Cycloclasticus pugetii PS-1: one gene and its partner. The protein of the gene in region 1 interacts with the protein of each later gene in a pairwise test. Links are inferred from orthologs where the notes say so. Each region holds a gene or a part of one and is shown on either strand. Other genes may lie near its edges. The genes, in order: prmA and rplK.

Region 1 (11,811 bases):
CCTAGTCATATTATCGCCGAGGTCAACATTAGCCTGACGAGAACTGAACGCACACCCAATCAAGTTAACGCATTTAAAGAGCATCTGAAAACCAGCCAACCAAACATTCGCCCATTTCTGTAAGTTAAACGCCTAAACTGGCTATAAAAAATATAACCTCTGTTTTCTTAAGATACTCATAAACAAAAAAAATCCGCTACCAAATTTGGCAGCGGATTTTTATAGCTATTAAACCATCCTCAAAAAGAGGACTTCTCACAAATGGTCAAGCAATTAGTTTCACTTTAAGCTGCTTTTTTAGCTGCTTTTTTTACAGTGTCTTTAACTTCTTGAGTTACTACTGAGTTGCTTTCTTGAACAAGCTTAATCACTTCTTCGTTATAAGCCTTAACCTCTTCAATCAATTCTTTACTATCAGCTTGTACTTTTTCAAAGCTACTTTGGGCCAGTTCAACCTGATCTTTAACAAAAGCACTTAGGCCTTCAAGATCTGTAATGGCAGTAGCCGCTTTAATGCGTGCTTCAGTGAGAGCAACATATTCTTTAGCTGCAGCTTGTTGTGCGGCAATAGCTTTTTCGAACTGTGCTTTATTTAATTCAACTAATTTTTTAGCAGGAGCGAATAAAGTTTCTAGATTATTTAACATGTCATATCCTTTTATTTGTTTTAAGGTATAAGCAATAACTTCTTCTTTGCTGAGTTGGATTATACAGTGTTTTTATTGCAGCGCAACACTTATCTAACTATCGCATTTTGCACGCACTGTCAACACCCCTTGAACCACTAGTGGTATTAGTCCCCTTACTAAATATTTATATTGCAGTCTTAAAAGAACATACGCTAACCTCTTTAGTTAACGTATCATTAACGACGACGATATCCATTTAATAGTCTCGATTATTCAGCGTAATGAATGGTAAAAAAGTCTTATTTAACCAAAAAGGAGCAGTGTTATGTTTATCGCAATGAACCGCTTTAAAGTAAGCCTTGGCAAAGAAAACGAGTTTGAAGAAGTTTGGCGTTCACGCGAATCTCGCTTAAATGAAGTCCCTGGTTTTAAAACATTTCACCTTTTACGTGGCCCAGCACTTGAGGATCACACCCTATTTGCCTCACATACAACATGGCAAGATAAAGCGGCTTTTGATGACTGGACTCACTCGGACGCGTTTAAACAAGTGCACGCTCAAGCCGGGCAAACAAAAGGTTTATATATTGGGCACCCTAACTTTGAAGGGTTTGAAGTCGTTTTATAGCTTAGGTGGTTTAGTTGTTTTTTTTGTTACATCAGTCTCGTCTTCCCGCTTGAACTCACCTTCGATGATATCCCCATCCAACGCGTCTTCACGGCTGCCTTGTTGAAACGGGCCATCTTGTTGGAAAGAGGCTTGGCCCATTAACGAGCTCTGCAGAATAGAGCGCGCAAAGCGATATCGTAACGACGGCACTAAACAAAGAAAACCAATAATGTCCGTCAAAAAGCCTGGTGTTAACAGCAAGGCTCCACTGACCAGCAACATAGCACCCTCAACCATCTCCACTGCTGGTATCTCAGCTCTAGACAGGCTTGCCTGTATGCGCTGTAGTGTTGCTAGGCCCTGCAATCTAAACAGGTAAGCACCTAATACCGCTGTCAGCAAAATCAACACAACGGTAGGAAACGCACCGATTATGCCTCCCACCTGAATAAGAAAATAAATTTCCACCACAGGGACAACAATTAAGAGTAACAAAAAAACAGAAAAGGGATTCATAGCCAACAGCTTACACAGGAACGATGCCTTTGTAAAAACTGGCATACAGATAAACAGCACAATAACAACATTAAAAAGAAAGATATCAGGAGCTCTTCAGGTCCTAATCTCTATGCAAAACAAAATCAGCTCCTTTGTATTACCGGTGGCGTTATAATGCCTACAAATAACAATGAACAACAAGCACCTGAGCAATGCTTGATATTTCAAGTTAGCATACTGACCCAATCAATTACTCAATGAAAACAAGAAATGTAATTATTTTATGTCTTCTCCTTTGCGCTGTATTTTCTACATCAATGGGGCTTGCAGCTGAGGCAGACCTTAATAAAAAAAATATTACCGATACAATAGGTGATTTATTTGATCGATTCAGCACTTCCCCCTCTGATGCATTACTGGAACCAGATGATGCCTTTAAATTTTTTGCAGAGGTAAACGATCAACAACACATTATCTTAAATTGGCAAATTGCTGACGGTTATTACTTATATCAACAACAGGTTGAGGTAACAGTAATCAACCCTCAAGGCATTCAGTTAGAAGCAATAAAATTCCCAAAAGGCAAGCGCAAAGTAGATGAGATATTTGGTGATACGGTGGTTTATTACCATGATCTACGACTCACCCAACGCTTAACCAATCCACTTGTTAAACCCACTAACGTAACGCTCAACATTCGATTTCAAGGCTGTGCTGATATTGGGGTTTGCTACCCGCCCATGAATAAAACGGTGAGCTTATCCCTGCAACCGACAAACCACCTAAATATTACCCAGCCGACAAAACCTACCCCTAGCAATATTTCGGAACAGGGCCGAATCGCCAAAGCCCTTGTGGACAATACCGTTTGGTTGACCGCTTTAACCTTCCTTGGGTTTGGTCTATTACTCTCATTGACGCCTTGTGTATTTCCCATGATCCCTATTCTGTCTGGCATTATTATTGGGCATGGCAAAAGCCTTACTACACGTAAAGCCTTTTATTTATCCTTTAGTTACGTGTTTGCCTCGGCAATAACGTATGCGCTTTTCGGCATATTAGCGGGCCTGTTTGGTAGTAACTTACAAGCCACCTTTCAAAACCCTTGGATTCTCAGCATCTTTAGTGGGCTTTTTGTGTTACTTGCTTTATCGATGTTTGGCTTGTATCAAATACAGCTACCTAATGCACTCCAAAGTAAACTATCTCAACTGTCACAACACCAAAAACACGGCTCCTTATGGGGCAGTGCAATCATGGGTATTTTATCGACACTTATTGTTGGCCCCTGTGTTGCTGCGCCACTCGCCGGGGTGTTGATTTATATAGGACAAACGGGCGATGCTGTATTAGGCGGCCTTGCACTATTCTCGTTAGGCCTCGGTATGGGCATTCCATTACTAATTATCGGTGTTTCTGCGGGTAAATTATTACCTAAGGCCGGGCACTGGATGGAACCCATTAAGTACTTCTTTGGGGTGTTATTATTGGCTGTCGCTATCTGGCTTGTTGAGCGCATTTTACCGGCCAGCATCACACTCCTTTTGTGGGCAAGCTTATTTATTATTTGCGCGATTTACCTTAACGCACTGGATCGGTTACCAGAAAATTCTTCGGGTTGGCAAAAACTATCCAAAGGAGTCGGTGCTATTTTGATGATCTATGGTGTTATTTTAATGCTCGGTGCAGCCTCCGGCGGAAGCAACCCCTTAAAACCTTTAGCCAACTTTAGTCTTTCGCAAAAAAATAACACTCTACAGCATAGCCTGCCATTTAAGAGAATCCAAAATATTGACGACTTACAGGCTGCTTTACAGCTTGCCTCTCAAAACAAACAATTCGTCATGTTAGATTTTTATGCTGACTGGTGTGTTTCCTGTAAAGAAATGGAAGCCTTTACCTTTAGTGAACCATCTATCCAACAGGCTTTAAAAAACACCCTCCTGTTACAAGCAGATGTCACCAAAAATAATGATGAAGATCGAGCATTATTAAATGCTTTCTCACTTATTGGGCCACCAGCCATTTTATTTTTTTCGCCTAACGGCACTGAAATAAAACAACATCGAGTCATCGGCTATATGGCAGCTGACGATTTTCTAAAACAACTACAAATACTGAAATAAATGAAGAAGAAGGCTCTATTTTCAATTGGTTTTATACTTATCTTCGCTACCGTTGCTATCACTTTGTTTAGCAAGAACCCTTTAACTATTAGCTCTAACGACACAACAGCTACTCAGCAGGCCCCAACCATGCGGCCAGAGTTTTCTTTTCCCGACCTTCAAGGCCAGTTACGAAACATTAAGGAATGGGACGGCAATTATATCGTGCTTAATTTCTGGGCAACTTGGTGCCCACCTTGTCGTGAAGAAATCCCTGAATTCATTGCCATGCAAAAAGAATATGGTGCAACCAACCTACAGTTCATTGGAGTTGCCATTGATAACACGGTCTCAGTTAACAAATTTGCTTTAGAAGTAGGCATCAACTACCCAAATTTAATTGCCGAAATACAGGGTCTGGATCTAGCAAGGCAATACGGCAACACCATGGGCGCCCTTCCTTTTTCTGTTATTATCAACCCTGAAGGCCGCATTATTACTCGTCAAGTAGGGCTTCTTGAACGATCCAAAATTCTTAAATCCATTCAGCTTTCAAAAGGCTAACTCCTGCTAACTTGCTTATATTTGTCTTTATCTTTCGCGAAATAACATTTTATATAGACTTTATCCAAAAGCTTTGGCAAAATCCCCCCTTATTGCAAGATGAAATTGCATAACCAATTATTTTTAAGTTAGTACATTATGGCAATTATTTCAGTCATCAACGGCCCAAACCTAAATATGCTAGGCACACGAGAACCTGGGATTTATGGTGCTCAAACTCTCGCTGATATAGAGCATTCCTTAACTCAGCTGGCCGAACAACACGGACACGAATTGCTTTTCTATCAAAGTAATGCAGAGCATGACCTTGTTAATAAAGTACAACAAAGTAAGCATGATAAGGTTGCTGTTATCTTATTAAACCCAGCGGCTTTTACGCATACAAGCGTTGCCTTGCGTGATGCCCTATTAGCAAGCGACACTCCTTTTATTGAGCTTCACTTATCAAATGTTCATGCTCGCGAGTCATTTCGCCAACACTCTTATTTTTCAGATATTGCCAAAGGTGTTATCTGTGGCTTCGGCCCCGACAGTTATAAATTAGCGCTGCTTGCAGCTCTCCCATTAATACAAAAACCATCAAGAGATTAATTATGGATATAAGAAAAGTTAAAAAACTGATCGAACTCATCGAAGAGTCCGATATTGCAGAAATTGAAATTCACGAAGGTGAAGAGTCTGTACGTATCAATCGTTACTCTTCAACACAACCTGCTGCCGTAACACAAATGCCTGCACCTGCTGCCGCTCCAGCCGTTGCCAGCGCTGCGCCTCAAGCAGCTGCAAGCGACAATACTGAACAGCCGTCTGGACATGTTATTACTTCTCCAATGGTCGGCACGTTTTATGACGCACCTGCGCCAGGCTCGGCCCCTTTCGTCAAAATAGGTCAATCCGTTCAAAAAGGCGATACCTTGTGCATTATTGAAGCAATGAAAATCCTTAACCAAATTGAAGCGGACAAATCTGGTGTTATTGCATCAGTGTTGACTGAGAATGGCCACCCAGTCGAATTTGATCAGCCACTTTTCATCATCGAATAACCGCCCCTGAGACGAGAAAAATATGTTCGATAAAATTCTTATTGCCAACCGTGGTGAAATTGCTTTGCGTATTTTGCGTGCCTGTCGCGAAATGGGCATCCAAACAGTTGCCGTTCACTCCTCTGCCGACCGTGATTTAAAACACGTTCGTTTAGCAGATGAATCCGTTTGTATTGGCGGTCCTTCATCTACAGAAAGCTACCTAAACGTACCCGCCATTATTAGTGCTGCAGAAATTACCGATGCCCAAGCTATTCACCCCGGCTACGGCTTTTTGTCTGAAAATGCGGACTTTGCTGAACGCGTAGAACAAAGCGGCTTTACATTTATTGGCCCTCGCTCGGAAACAATTCGCCTAATGGGTGATAAAGTCTCAGCGATTGAGGCAATGATTAAGGCTGGCGTGCCTTGCGTTCCCGGTTCAGATGGCCCGTTAAACGATGACAAAGAACGAAATGTCAGATTAGCCCGTGATATTGGCTACCCCATTATCATTAAAGCTGCTGGCGGTGGTGGTGGCCGCGGGATGCGTGTGGTTCATACAGAAGCAGCCCTTTTGAATGCCATTTCACTGACCAAAACCGAGGCTAAAAACTTTTTTGGTAACGATATGGTGTATATGGAGAAATTCCTTGAAACGCCACGCCATATCGAATTCCAAGTGCTGGCCGACCAACACGGTAACGCCATTCACTTGGGAGAACGTGACTGCTCAACTCAGCGTAAGCACCAAAAAGTAATTGAAGAAGCGCCCGCAATTGGCATCAGCGAAGAGGTTCGCCAAGAAATTGGTACTCGCTGTGCGAAAGCCTGTACAGATATTGGCTACTATGGAGCAGGAACCTTTGAGTTCTTATATGAGAAAGGTGAATTTTATTTCATTGAAATGAATACACGGGTTCAAGTAGAACATCCAATTACAGAAATTGTCACTGGTGTCGATATTGTTGCTGAACAACTGAAAATTGCCGCTGGTCTACCACTTGGTTACACGCAAGATGATATTAAAATTTCAGGTCACGCTATTGAATGTCGTCTAAATGCTGAGCATTCTGAAACCTTTATGCCTTCACCAGGGAAAATTACACAGTTACATATCCCAGGCGGTCCTGGCATTCGCTTTGATAGCCATATCTATAACGGCTACACCGTGCCTCAATACTATGACTCGATGATCGGCAAACTGATCGCATCAGGCCCCTCTCGCGACTCTGCACTTGCTCGCACAAAAACAGCTCTTAACGAAACGGTTATTGATGGCATTCACACCAATATCCCGTTATTAAAGGACATTGTGGTCGACAAAGATTTTGCCTCAGGCGTCTATAATATTCATTACCTTGAAAAGAAACTGGGGATGTAATCGGCATGGCATGGCAACAATTGACCATTGCAACAACTCAAGAGTTAGCCGCAACGATTGAAGGCTTATTAGAAAACCTTGGCGCTCTGTCTGTGACCATCACAGACAGAGCCGACCAACCTATTTATGAGCCGCCATTAAATAGCACGCCTCTATGGCAACATGTCTCCATTACAGGTTTGTTTGACGAACAAGACGACCTTAAAAATATCGAGCAATTTTTTAACCAACAACTTGGCCATCAGGGCGAGTGGCAATTAACTATTGAGCGTCTAGAAGACCAAGTCTGGGAACGTGTTTGGCTTGAAAATTTCCAACCCATTAAATTTGGCGATAACTTTTGGGTTTGCTCTACCGAACATGACATTGCAGATTCCAATGCAACCTTATTACGACTCGACCCTGGTCTAGCATTTGGCACCGGCACACACCCTACGACCGCCCTTTGTCTCGATTGGTTAGCCAAACATGATCTTACAAAAAGCAATATTATCGACTTTGGATGTGGCTCTGGCATACTCGCTATTGCAGGTCTTTTATTAGGTGCAAAAAGTGCTATTGGCATAGACATTGACCCTCAGGCACTTATCGCCACAACGAGCAATGCCGAACAAAACAATGTACTTGATAAAGTCAAAGTTTATGCCGCTGATCAATACCCTCGAAAACCCCAAGCCATTGTTATTGCGAATATTTTAGCTGAGCCGCTTATCTCACTATCAAGCGATATTTCAGCCTTAGTTAAACCCAAAGGCCATTTATTATTGTCTGGCATCCTTAGCGAACAAGTAACGCAAGTTATTAGCGCCTACCAACATGAATTCATCTTCTGCCCTGCCACCATTAGAGACAATTGGGCTTGCCTCCATGCCGTTAAAAAAACTTGAGCAATGCCTTATGCACTTTGTCCTTTTTGTTTTAGTACACTACATGTCACCCCTGAACAATTAGCAGTTAAGTCAGGCGTTATTCGCTGCGGCCATTGCCATAAAGTATTTAATGCACGGGAAAATGAACTCAGCGCCGATATTGAGCGAACTATTCCCATTAAGCCCAATGAAGACATCACTCAGTCATCAACTGCTATCCAAGAGCATTCGTCTGAAATAGATTCTCCTCCAATTATTGCGGCATGGGAGTCTACAAAAACCACCCATCACTATAAACTGCCTTACGGTCTGCTTTCATTTGTATTAGTGTTAGTGCTTCTCACTCAAATTGCCTTCATTGAATCAACACGATTAACTCAGAACACACAATTACAACCCTTCTTCAAAAAACTCAATAACACCTTCGACTTATCAATTCCTAGCTACCAAAACCTGGATGAAATTCACATCATTGCACGCCAGCTTACGCCTCACCCAAAGCTAGATGAGCTGCTGTCTTTTCAACTCACAATCAAAAATTCCGCCTTAGCCGAACAACCCTATCCAAGCATAAAATTGCTACTAACATCGACTCTCGGTGAGCCAATAGCTCAAGGAGTTTTTACTAAAAATGATTACCTAGCAGACAGTGAAATCAATGATTATTTCGCACCTCAATCCCTAAGGAACATTACGCTTACCTTCCAAAAACCTAGCAAAACTGCCTTTGGTTTTGAAATATCCTTTCAACCTTAAGGTAAAATGCTTGCGATAAATCGCCGCTAAGGATTGACTCAAGATCAGACAATAGCGACACTAAACACCTGAGAGTGTCGCATAAAACTCTCAACTCAACCCCTTTAAGTTCTTATGAAAATTGGTCCGTATACATTAAGTAACAACTTAGTCTTATCCCCCATGGCTGGAATAACCGACAGACCTTTTCGTCAACTTTGTCGGGAATTAGGGGCTGGCTTAGCGGTGTCTGAAATGACTGCGTCAAACCCTGCTTTACGCAAACACCGACGAACCTTATTGAAACTCGATCATAATGGCGAGAACGAGCCTCGCTCGGTACAAATTGTTGGCACAAATCCCAAACAAATGGCTGAAGCGGCTCTCTTTAATCAAGCCAATGGCGCACAAATTATTGATATCAACATGGGCTGTCCTGCTAAAAAAGTATGTAATGTCGCTGCTGGTTCAGCCTTATTAAGAGACGAACCTTTGGTTGAAGAAATTTTAAAGTCTGTGGTTTCTGCCGTCCACATTCCGGTAACGCTAAAAATAAGAACCGGCTGGGATCCACTCAGCAAAAACGCCCCCACCATTGCTAAAATTGCCGAGCAAGCCGGCATACAGGCCCTTGCGATTCATGGTCGGACACGTGCTTGTAAATATGATGGAAACGCTGAATTTGACACCATTAAACTCGTTAAACAATCCATCAACATTCCGGTATTTGCCAATGGAGATATAACTACCCCTCAACGAGCACGTGACGTATTACATCACACCAATGCAGATGGTCTGTTAATAGGCCGTGGTGCCCAAGGGCGACCTTGGATTTTCAGAGAAATTGACCATTTCTTGAAAACAGGCGAGACCTTAGCGCCACCTGACTTTGAGGAAATAAGACAGGTTGTTATTCGCCATATTACGCAGCTACATCAATTTTATGGTGATATTATGGGCGTCAGGATTGCCAGAAAGCATATAGCTTGGTATTTTAAACACCTAGATACATCATTACTGCCTCTTGTTAAGAAAAGTTTTTCCATCCAAGAGCCTCAGCAACAACTAGATTTTATGGATAAAATTTTTCATGCCCTTACACAAACACAACACCAAGTAGCATGAGTTTAGATAAATCAAAACAACCTTTATGTCACCAAGTGACACAAGCACTCGAAAACTATTTTGCACAACTTGACGGTCAAGAAGTCGTTGACCTACACGCACTAGTCATCAGTGAAGTTGAAAAACCATTATTTGAAGCAGTGCTAAACCATACTAAGTCTAACCAGTCTAAAGCTGCGAAGATGCTTGGTTTAAGCCGTGGCACGCTGAGAAAGAAATTAGCCAGCTACAATTTGGATATTTAACCCTAGTTCAGTTCTAAGCCGAGTAGCAAAAAGCTCAGCAAAAACATACGACTTTCTATAGAATACCCTGTTTTCAGATAGGCCAATTAGGCCTGACACTCTTTCATAAACAGGTCAAAAAATGAGCAATAAAATCACTCGCGCTTTAGTTAGCGTTTCCGATAAATCAGGCATTATTGAGTTCTGTCAACAATTGAGCAGCTTAGGTGTTGAAATCATTTCAACCGGCGGCACCGCTAAATTACTACAAAACAATAATATTCCTGTTGTAGAAATCAGTGATTACACCGGGTTTCCAGAAATGATGGATGGCCGCGTCAAGACGCTGCACCCAAAAGTTCATGGTGGTATTTTAGGTCGCCGTGATATTGACCAAACCATTATGCAAGATAATGATATCAAGCCGATCGACCTAGTTGTTGTAAACCTATACCCCTTCCAACAAACAGTGGCAAATCCAGATTGTGATCTTGCAACGGCCATCGAAAATATCGATATTGGTGGGCCCACTATGATTCGCGCTGCTGCTAAGAACCATAAAGATGTCACCATTATTGTTGACCCTAATGATTACCAACAAACCATTGAGTCTATTAAGGCAACTGGCGGGGTCGATGCGCCTAGTCGTTTTAATTTTGCCGTTAAGACGTTTGAGCATACTGCACAATATGACGGCGCTATCGCAAATTATTTAGGGGCCATTCAAGAAAACGGCGATAAAGCCGACTTTTCTCGTACTATTAACCTACAATTTAAACAAAAACAAGTGATGCGTTACGGTGAGAATCCTCATCAAAAAGCAGCCTTTTTTACCGAAGAGGCCTCTCAACCCGGCACAATTGCTTCAGCAGTTCAGCATCAAGGCAAAGAGTTATCCTATAACAATATCGCTGATACCGATGCGGCGCTTGAGTGTGTTAAACAGTTTGATGATTCGCCAGCCTGCGTAATCGTGAAACATGCAAACCCCTGTGGCGTAGCCCTTGGTGATAACATTCTGGACGCATACAACCGAGCTTACCAAACAGATCCTGAATCTGCGTTTGGCGGCATTATTGCGTTTAACCGCCCACTTGATTTAGCAACAGCTAAAGCCATCACAGATCGTCAATTTGTTGAAGTCATTATCGCCCCAGGTGTTAACGAAGATGCCTTGGCCGTCATCGCTGGCAAGAAAAACCTTCGCCTACTGGACAGCGGACAATGGGAAAAAAGCGACGAAGATCGCTATGATTTCAAGCGTGTTAATGGCGGCCTACTTGTCCAAACTATTGATAAAGAGTTATTCACAGATCTAACCGTTGTTACCAAACGACAACCCAGCAAACAAGAAATGCAAGATTTATTGTTCAGCTGGAGCGTTGCAAAGTTTGTTAAGTCAAATGCTATCATCTACGGCAAAAACAACATGACTATCGGCGTAGGCGCCGGTCAAATGAGCCGTGTTAATTCTGCGAGAATAGCCGCGATTAAGGCTGAACAAGCAGGTCTAGATGTTACTGGCTCTGTCATGGCATCTGATGCATTCTTCCCCTTTAGAGATGGCCTCGATAATGCTGCTCAAGTGGGTATTCGAGCAGTGATTCAACCTGGCGGGTCAATGCGTGACGAGGAAGTTATTCAAGCGGCTGACGAGCACGATATAGCCATGGTCTTTACGGGCATGCGCCACTTTAGGCACTAATCAAGGAGTTCTATAATGAATGTACTAATCGTAGGCGGCGGTGGGCGTGAACACGCCTTAGCGTGGAAAGCAAAGCAATCTTCTAACGTAGATACGGTTTATGTAGCACCCGGTAATGCAGGCACCGAACAAGAACCCGGCATTACCAATATTGACATACAGGCTGAAGATATTGATCGCTTATTAACCTTTGCCTTAGAAGAAAAAATTGAATTGACCATTGTTGGCCCCGAAGCTCCGTTAGTGGCCGGTATCGTTGATCAATTTACCGCTAACGGTTTACGTTGTTTTGGCCCGACCCAACTGGCTGCACAACTTGAAGGATCCAAAGCCTACTGTAA
Region 2 (4,614 bases), 130 kb from region 1 along the record:
GACGGCTCAGCCTTCGGAGGTTCGAATCCTCCCCCCTCCACCATTTTTGGTAGAGCCGAAATGACCGCGGGTGTAGTTCAATGGTAGAACGTCAGCCTTCCAAGCTGAACACGTGGGTTCGATTCCCATCACCCGCTCCATTGCGGCATGGGTCAAGCCCATATAGCTCAGGGGTAGAGCACTTCCTTGGTAAGGAAGAGGCCATCGGTTCAATTCCGATTATGGGCTCCAGTTGTATCTAGTTGTTAAGAAGTGATTGTGGTTTTTAATTTAAATTAATATTCGAATAAAAGGTGCGTAATGTCTAAAGAAAAATTTGAAAGAAATAAGCCCCATGTAAACGTAGGCACAATTGGCCACGTTGATCACGGAAAAACAACATTAACGGCTGCGTTAACGAAAGTTATGGCTGAAGCCATGGGTGGAGAAGTTAAAGCTTTTGATGAAATTGACAATGCACCAGAAGAACGTGAGCGTGGTATTACCATTGCAACATCACACGTTGAATATGAATCAAATACACGTCACTATGCTCACGTAGACTGTCCAGGTCACGCCGATTACGTTAAAAACATGATCACAGGTGCGGCGCAAATGGATGGTGCCATCCTAGTATGTTCAGCTGCAGACGGCCCTATGCCGCAAACACGTGAACATATCTTGTTATCACGTCAAGTGGGTGTTCCATACATCGTCGTATTCCTTAACAAAGCGGACATGGTTGACGATGAAGAGCTATTAGAACTAGTAGAAATGGAAGTACGTGAACTATTAGACATGTACGAATTCCCAGGTGATGACACACCAATCGTAACAGGTTCAGCACTTAAAGCCCTAGAAGGCGATACATCAGACATTGGTGTTCCATCAGTGCTTAAACTAGTTGAAGCGCTTGACTCATACATCCCATTACCAGAACGAGCTGTAGACGGCGACTTCATTATGCCAGTTGAAGACGTATTCTCAATCTCAGGTCGTGGAACAGTTGTAACCGGTCGTATTGAGCGCGGTGTTATCAACGTCGGTGAAGAAATTGAAATCGTTGGTATCAAAGACACGGTCACAACCACGTGTACCGGTGTTGAAATGTTCCGCAAATTATTAGATCAAGGTGAAGCTGGCGATAACGTTGGTATCTTACTACGTGGTACAAAACGTGAAGACGTAGAGCGTGGTCAAGTATTAGCTAAGCCTGGATCAATCACACCTCACACACACTTCGAAGCAGAAGTCTATGTGTTAGGTAAAGATGAAGGTGGTCGTCACACACCATTCTTCAACGGTTACCGTCCACAGTTCTACTTTAGAACGACAGACGTAACAGGTGCATGTGACTTACCAGAAGGTATCGAAATGGTGATGCCAGGTGATAACGTGCAAATGACCGTCAAATTAATCAACCCGATTGCCATGGAAGAAGGTTTACGTTTCGCTATTCGCGAAGGTGGCCGAACAGTTGGTGCCGGTGTTGTTGCTAAAATTATTGAGTAATAACATAATAAAATTTAATTCAATAAGTATAGGTCAGTAGCTCAATTGGCAGAGCAGCGGTCTCCAAAACCGCAGGTTGGGGGTTCGATTCCCTCCTGGCCTGCCATTTGGAAGGTGCTGACCTTTCTTACTTTGATCGAGAGAAATTAATCACTATGAATGCAGAAACAGATCAAGGCTCTGGTCAACTGGATGTAGCAAAATTAGCGTTAGCAGTTGTAGTTATAGTCGCGTCAATAGCTGGGTTTTATTATTACGCAGATGAGTCTTTGTTGTTTCGAGTAATAGGGTTGCTTGTTGCGTTATCTTTTGCAGTTGGTTTGGTGTATAGCACAGGCTTAGGGCAATCATTGTGGCAATTTGCTCAGGGCTCTAAAATTGAGCTTAAAAAGATTGTTTGGCCAACTAAAAAAGAAACCATGCAGACGACGTTAATTGTTGCAGTGATGGTTTTGTTTGTTGGAATTTTATTATGGATGTTTGATGGCCTGCTTATGTGGGGCATTGGCTATATAACAGGTTAAGGCTAATAATATGACGTTGCGTTGGTATGTGGTTCACGCTTATTCAAACTTTGAGCACAGAGTAAAAAGCTCATTGGAAGAGGCGATTGAACGTGAAGGTATGCAAGATAAGTTCGGTGAGATCTTAGTGCCAACTGAAGAAGTTGTAGAAATGCGTGAAGGTCAGCAAAAAAGAAGTGAGCGCAAGTTTTTTCCAGGCTATGTATTGGTTCAAATGGAACTAGATGATGATACTTGGCACTTGGTAAAAGACACAAATAAAGTATTAGGGTTTATTGGTGGTAAAAGTGATCGTCCAGCACCTATCTCAGAAGCTGAAGCAAATAAAATACTTAATAGAATACAAGAAGGTGTTGAGAAGCCACGACCTAAAGTACTCTTTGAAGTAGGTGAGGTTATTCGCATTAACGATGGGCCATTCAAAGACTTTAATGGTACAGTCGAAGAAGTCAATTATGATAAAAGCTCGTTACGCGCATCCGTATTGATCTTTGGTCGTGCCACACCGGTAGACTTAGAATTTGGTCAGGTCGAAAAGGTCTGATTGTTATTAACAGGGGAGCCGTAAGGCGTTTGACCCAATTAGGAGAGTAAGATGGCTAAAAAGATTGATGCCTATATTAAGTTACAGGTGAAAGCAGGTGAAGCAAATCCAAGTCCACCAGTGGGTCCAGCGTTGGGTCAGCACGGTGTAAATATCATGGAGTTTTGTAAGGCGTTTAATGCTAAAACCCAGAGTATGGAAAAAGGCTTGCCTATCCCTGTGGTTATTTCTGTTTTCGCTGATAAAAGCTTTACATTTATCACCAAGACACCTCCAGCTTCAATTTTATTAAAAAAAGCAGCCGGTATTCAAAAAGGTAGTGGTACACCAAATACTGTAAAAGTTGCAAAGGTGACACGTGAACAGCTTGAAGAAATTGCCAAAGTAAAAGATGCAGATATTACTGCAGCTGATATGGATGCTGCTGTAAGAACGATTGCGGGTAGTGCTCGTAGTATGGGTATTGATGTGGAGGGTGTGTAAATGGCTAAGCTAACCAAAAAAGCAAAACTAATTAAAGAGAAAGTTGAGCCCGGGAAAGCATATGATGCAAACAATGCGTTCTCAATTCTAAAAGAACTGGCCATCAGTAAATTTGAAGAATCAGTAGATGTAAGTGTCAATCTTGGCATTGATTCACGTAAATCTGAGCAAAATGTTAGAGGATCTACATTATTGCCAAATGGTACGGGTAAAGTTGTTCGCGTTGCAGTGTTTACTCAAGGTGCAAATGCTGAAGCTGCAACAGAAGCAGGTGCAGATGTTGTAGGTATGGATGATTTGGCTGCCCAAGTTAAAGCGGGCGAGATGGATTTTGATGTTGTGATTGCGTCACCTGATGCTATGCGTGTTGTTGGTACACTTGGGCAGATATTGGGCCCACGTGGTTTGATGCCTAACCCGAAAGTTGGAACAGTTACTGCAGATGTGGCAACCGCTGTAAGAAATGCTAAAGGTGGTCAAGTGCGTTATAGAACTGATAAAGCTGGCATTATCCATTGCAGTATAGGTAAAACAACGTTTAATGAAAATGCACTTAAAGAAAACATGGAAGCACTGTTGTCTGATTTGATCAAAGCTAAACCAGCTGCTGCTAAAGGTGTTTACTTAAAGAAAATTAGTGTGTCAACCACAATGGGCCCTGGCCTGATGGTTGATCAATCTAGCGTTTCTATTGGCTAGAAGCTTCGTTTTCGAAGCAAAACTTTGGATTGTTAAAATAATTAACAATCGTCAAAGACCGTAGGAGCAGATTTTGCTTAATTTCCTACGCAGGCGGTAAAGTCCTTAATTTTATTTTAAAGGATGGCCCCGTTAGGGTGCCCTTTTTGGGTTTTATAAACCGTAATAACTTAGGTTATTACATACAGTAGTCAGGAGGTATATATGCCACTAAATCTTGAGCAAAAACAAGCGGTAGTTGCTGAAGTGGCTGAGGTAGCTGCAAATGCATTTTCAGTGGTTGCAGCAGAATACCGTGGTTTGACTGTTGTTGAGATGACTGAGCTTCGTCAACAAGCTCGTGAATCTGGTGTGTATTTACGTGTGGTAAAAAACACGTTGGTACGAAAAGCAGTTGAAAATACAGATTTTGAATGTATTCAAGACGCTTTATCGGGCCCGCTAATTGTAGCGTTCTCGATGGAAGATCCAGGTTGTGCGGCTCGATTGGTGAAAACCTTTAGTAAAGACCATGCAAAGCTAGAAACAAAATTTGTTTCTGTCAGTGGCCAATTACTTGAGGCTTCAGAACTCGAACGACTATCTAAACTACCGACAAAAGACCAAGCAATCAGTATGTTGATGTCTGTGATGAAAGCACCTGTCGAGAAATTCGTCAGAACACTTGCTGAGCCACATGCGAAATTGGTTAGAACTGTCGATGCTGTCCGCGTTCAAAAGCAGGCTGCATAGGTATTATTTTTTCAAACAAATTTAAATTATAGGGGTTAAGACAATGGCTGTCTCCAAAGAAGATATTTTAGAAGCAATCTCAAACATGAGTGTAATGGACGTCGTAGAACTAGTTGAAGCGATGGAAGAAAAATTTGGTGT

Evidence for each region.
Region 2: the proteins of prmA (region 1) and rplK interact in binary tests that used the Escherichia coli proteins (3 or more experiments, as listed by UniProt). The link is inferred for Cycloclasticus pugetii PS-1 from one-to-one orthologs.

The regions. Positions count from the first base shown.
Region 1 is NZ_ARVU01000001.1:1,959,277-1,971,087, forward strand. What follows is about bases 6,009-8,758. They hold prmA (50S ribosomal protein L11 methyltransferase), read left to right. Parts: upstream 6,009-6,817; coding sequence 6,818-7,699; downstream 7,700-8,758. Other genes in these bases: accC (acetyl-CoA carboxylase biotin carboxylase subunit), read left to right, coding at 6,009-6,812; CYCPU_RS0109615 (zinc-ribbon and DUF3426 domain-containing protein), read left to right, coding at 7,703-8,437; dusB (tRNA dihydrouridine synthase DusB), read left to right, coding at 8,552-8,758. In the rest of the region: CYCPU_RS0109565 (ABC transporter ATP-binding protein), read left to right, coding at 1-123; CYCPU_RS0109570 (phasin family protein), read right to left, coding at 285-647; CYCPU_RS0109575 (heme-degrading protein HmuQ), read left to right, coding at 955-1,257; CYCPU_RS0109580 (FxsA family protein), read right to left, coding at 1,252-1,755; CYCPU_RS0109585 (protein-disulfide reductase DsbD), read left to right, coding at 1,995-3,863; CYCPU_RS0109590 (TlpA family protein disulfide reductase), read left to right, coding at 3,864-4,406; aroQ (type II 3-dehydroquinate dehydratase), read left to right, coding at 4,545-4,997; accB (acetyl-CoA carboxylase biotin carboxyl carrier protein), read left to right, coding at 5,000-5,449; more of accC, read left to right, coding at 5,472-6,008; more of dusB, read left to right, coding at 8,759-9,541; DNA-binding transcriptional regulator Fis, read left to right, coding at 9,538-9,786; purH (bifunctional phosphoribosylaminoimidazolecarboxamide formyltransferase/IMP cyclohydrolase), read left to right, coding at 9,908-11,470; purD (phosphoribosylamine--glycine ligase), read left to right, coding at 11,486-11,811. UniProt on the Escherichia coli protein: Methylates ribosomal protein L11.
Region 2 is NZ_ARVU01000001.1:1,837,922-1,842,535, reverse strand. The notes cover bases 1,471-4,326. They hold rplK (50S ribosomal protein L11), read left to right. Parts: upstream 1,471-2,610; coding sequence 2,611-3,042; downstream 3,043-4,326. Other genes in these bases: rplJ (50S ribosomal protein L10), read left to right, coding at 3,946-4,326; rplA (50S ribosomal protein L1), read left to right, coding at 3,043-3,741; nusG (transcription termination/antitermination protein NusG), read left to right, coding at 2,026-2,559; secE (preprotein translocase subunit SecE), read left to right, coding at 1,647-2,015; tuf (elongation factor Tu), read left to right, coding at 1,471-1,491. In the rest of the region: more of tuf, read left to right, coding at 301-1,470; more of rplJ, read left to right, coding at 4,327-4,473; rplL (50S ribosomal protein L7/L12), read left to right, coding at 4,517-4,614. UniProt on the Escherichia coli protein: Forms part of the ribosomal stalk which helps the ribosome interact with GTP-bound translation factors.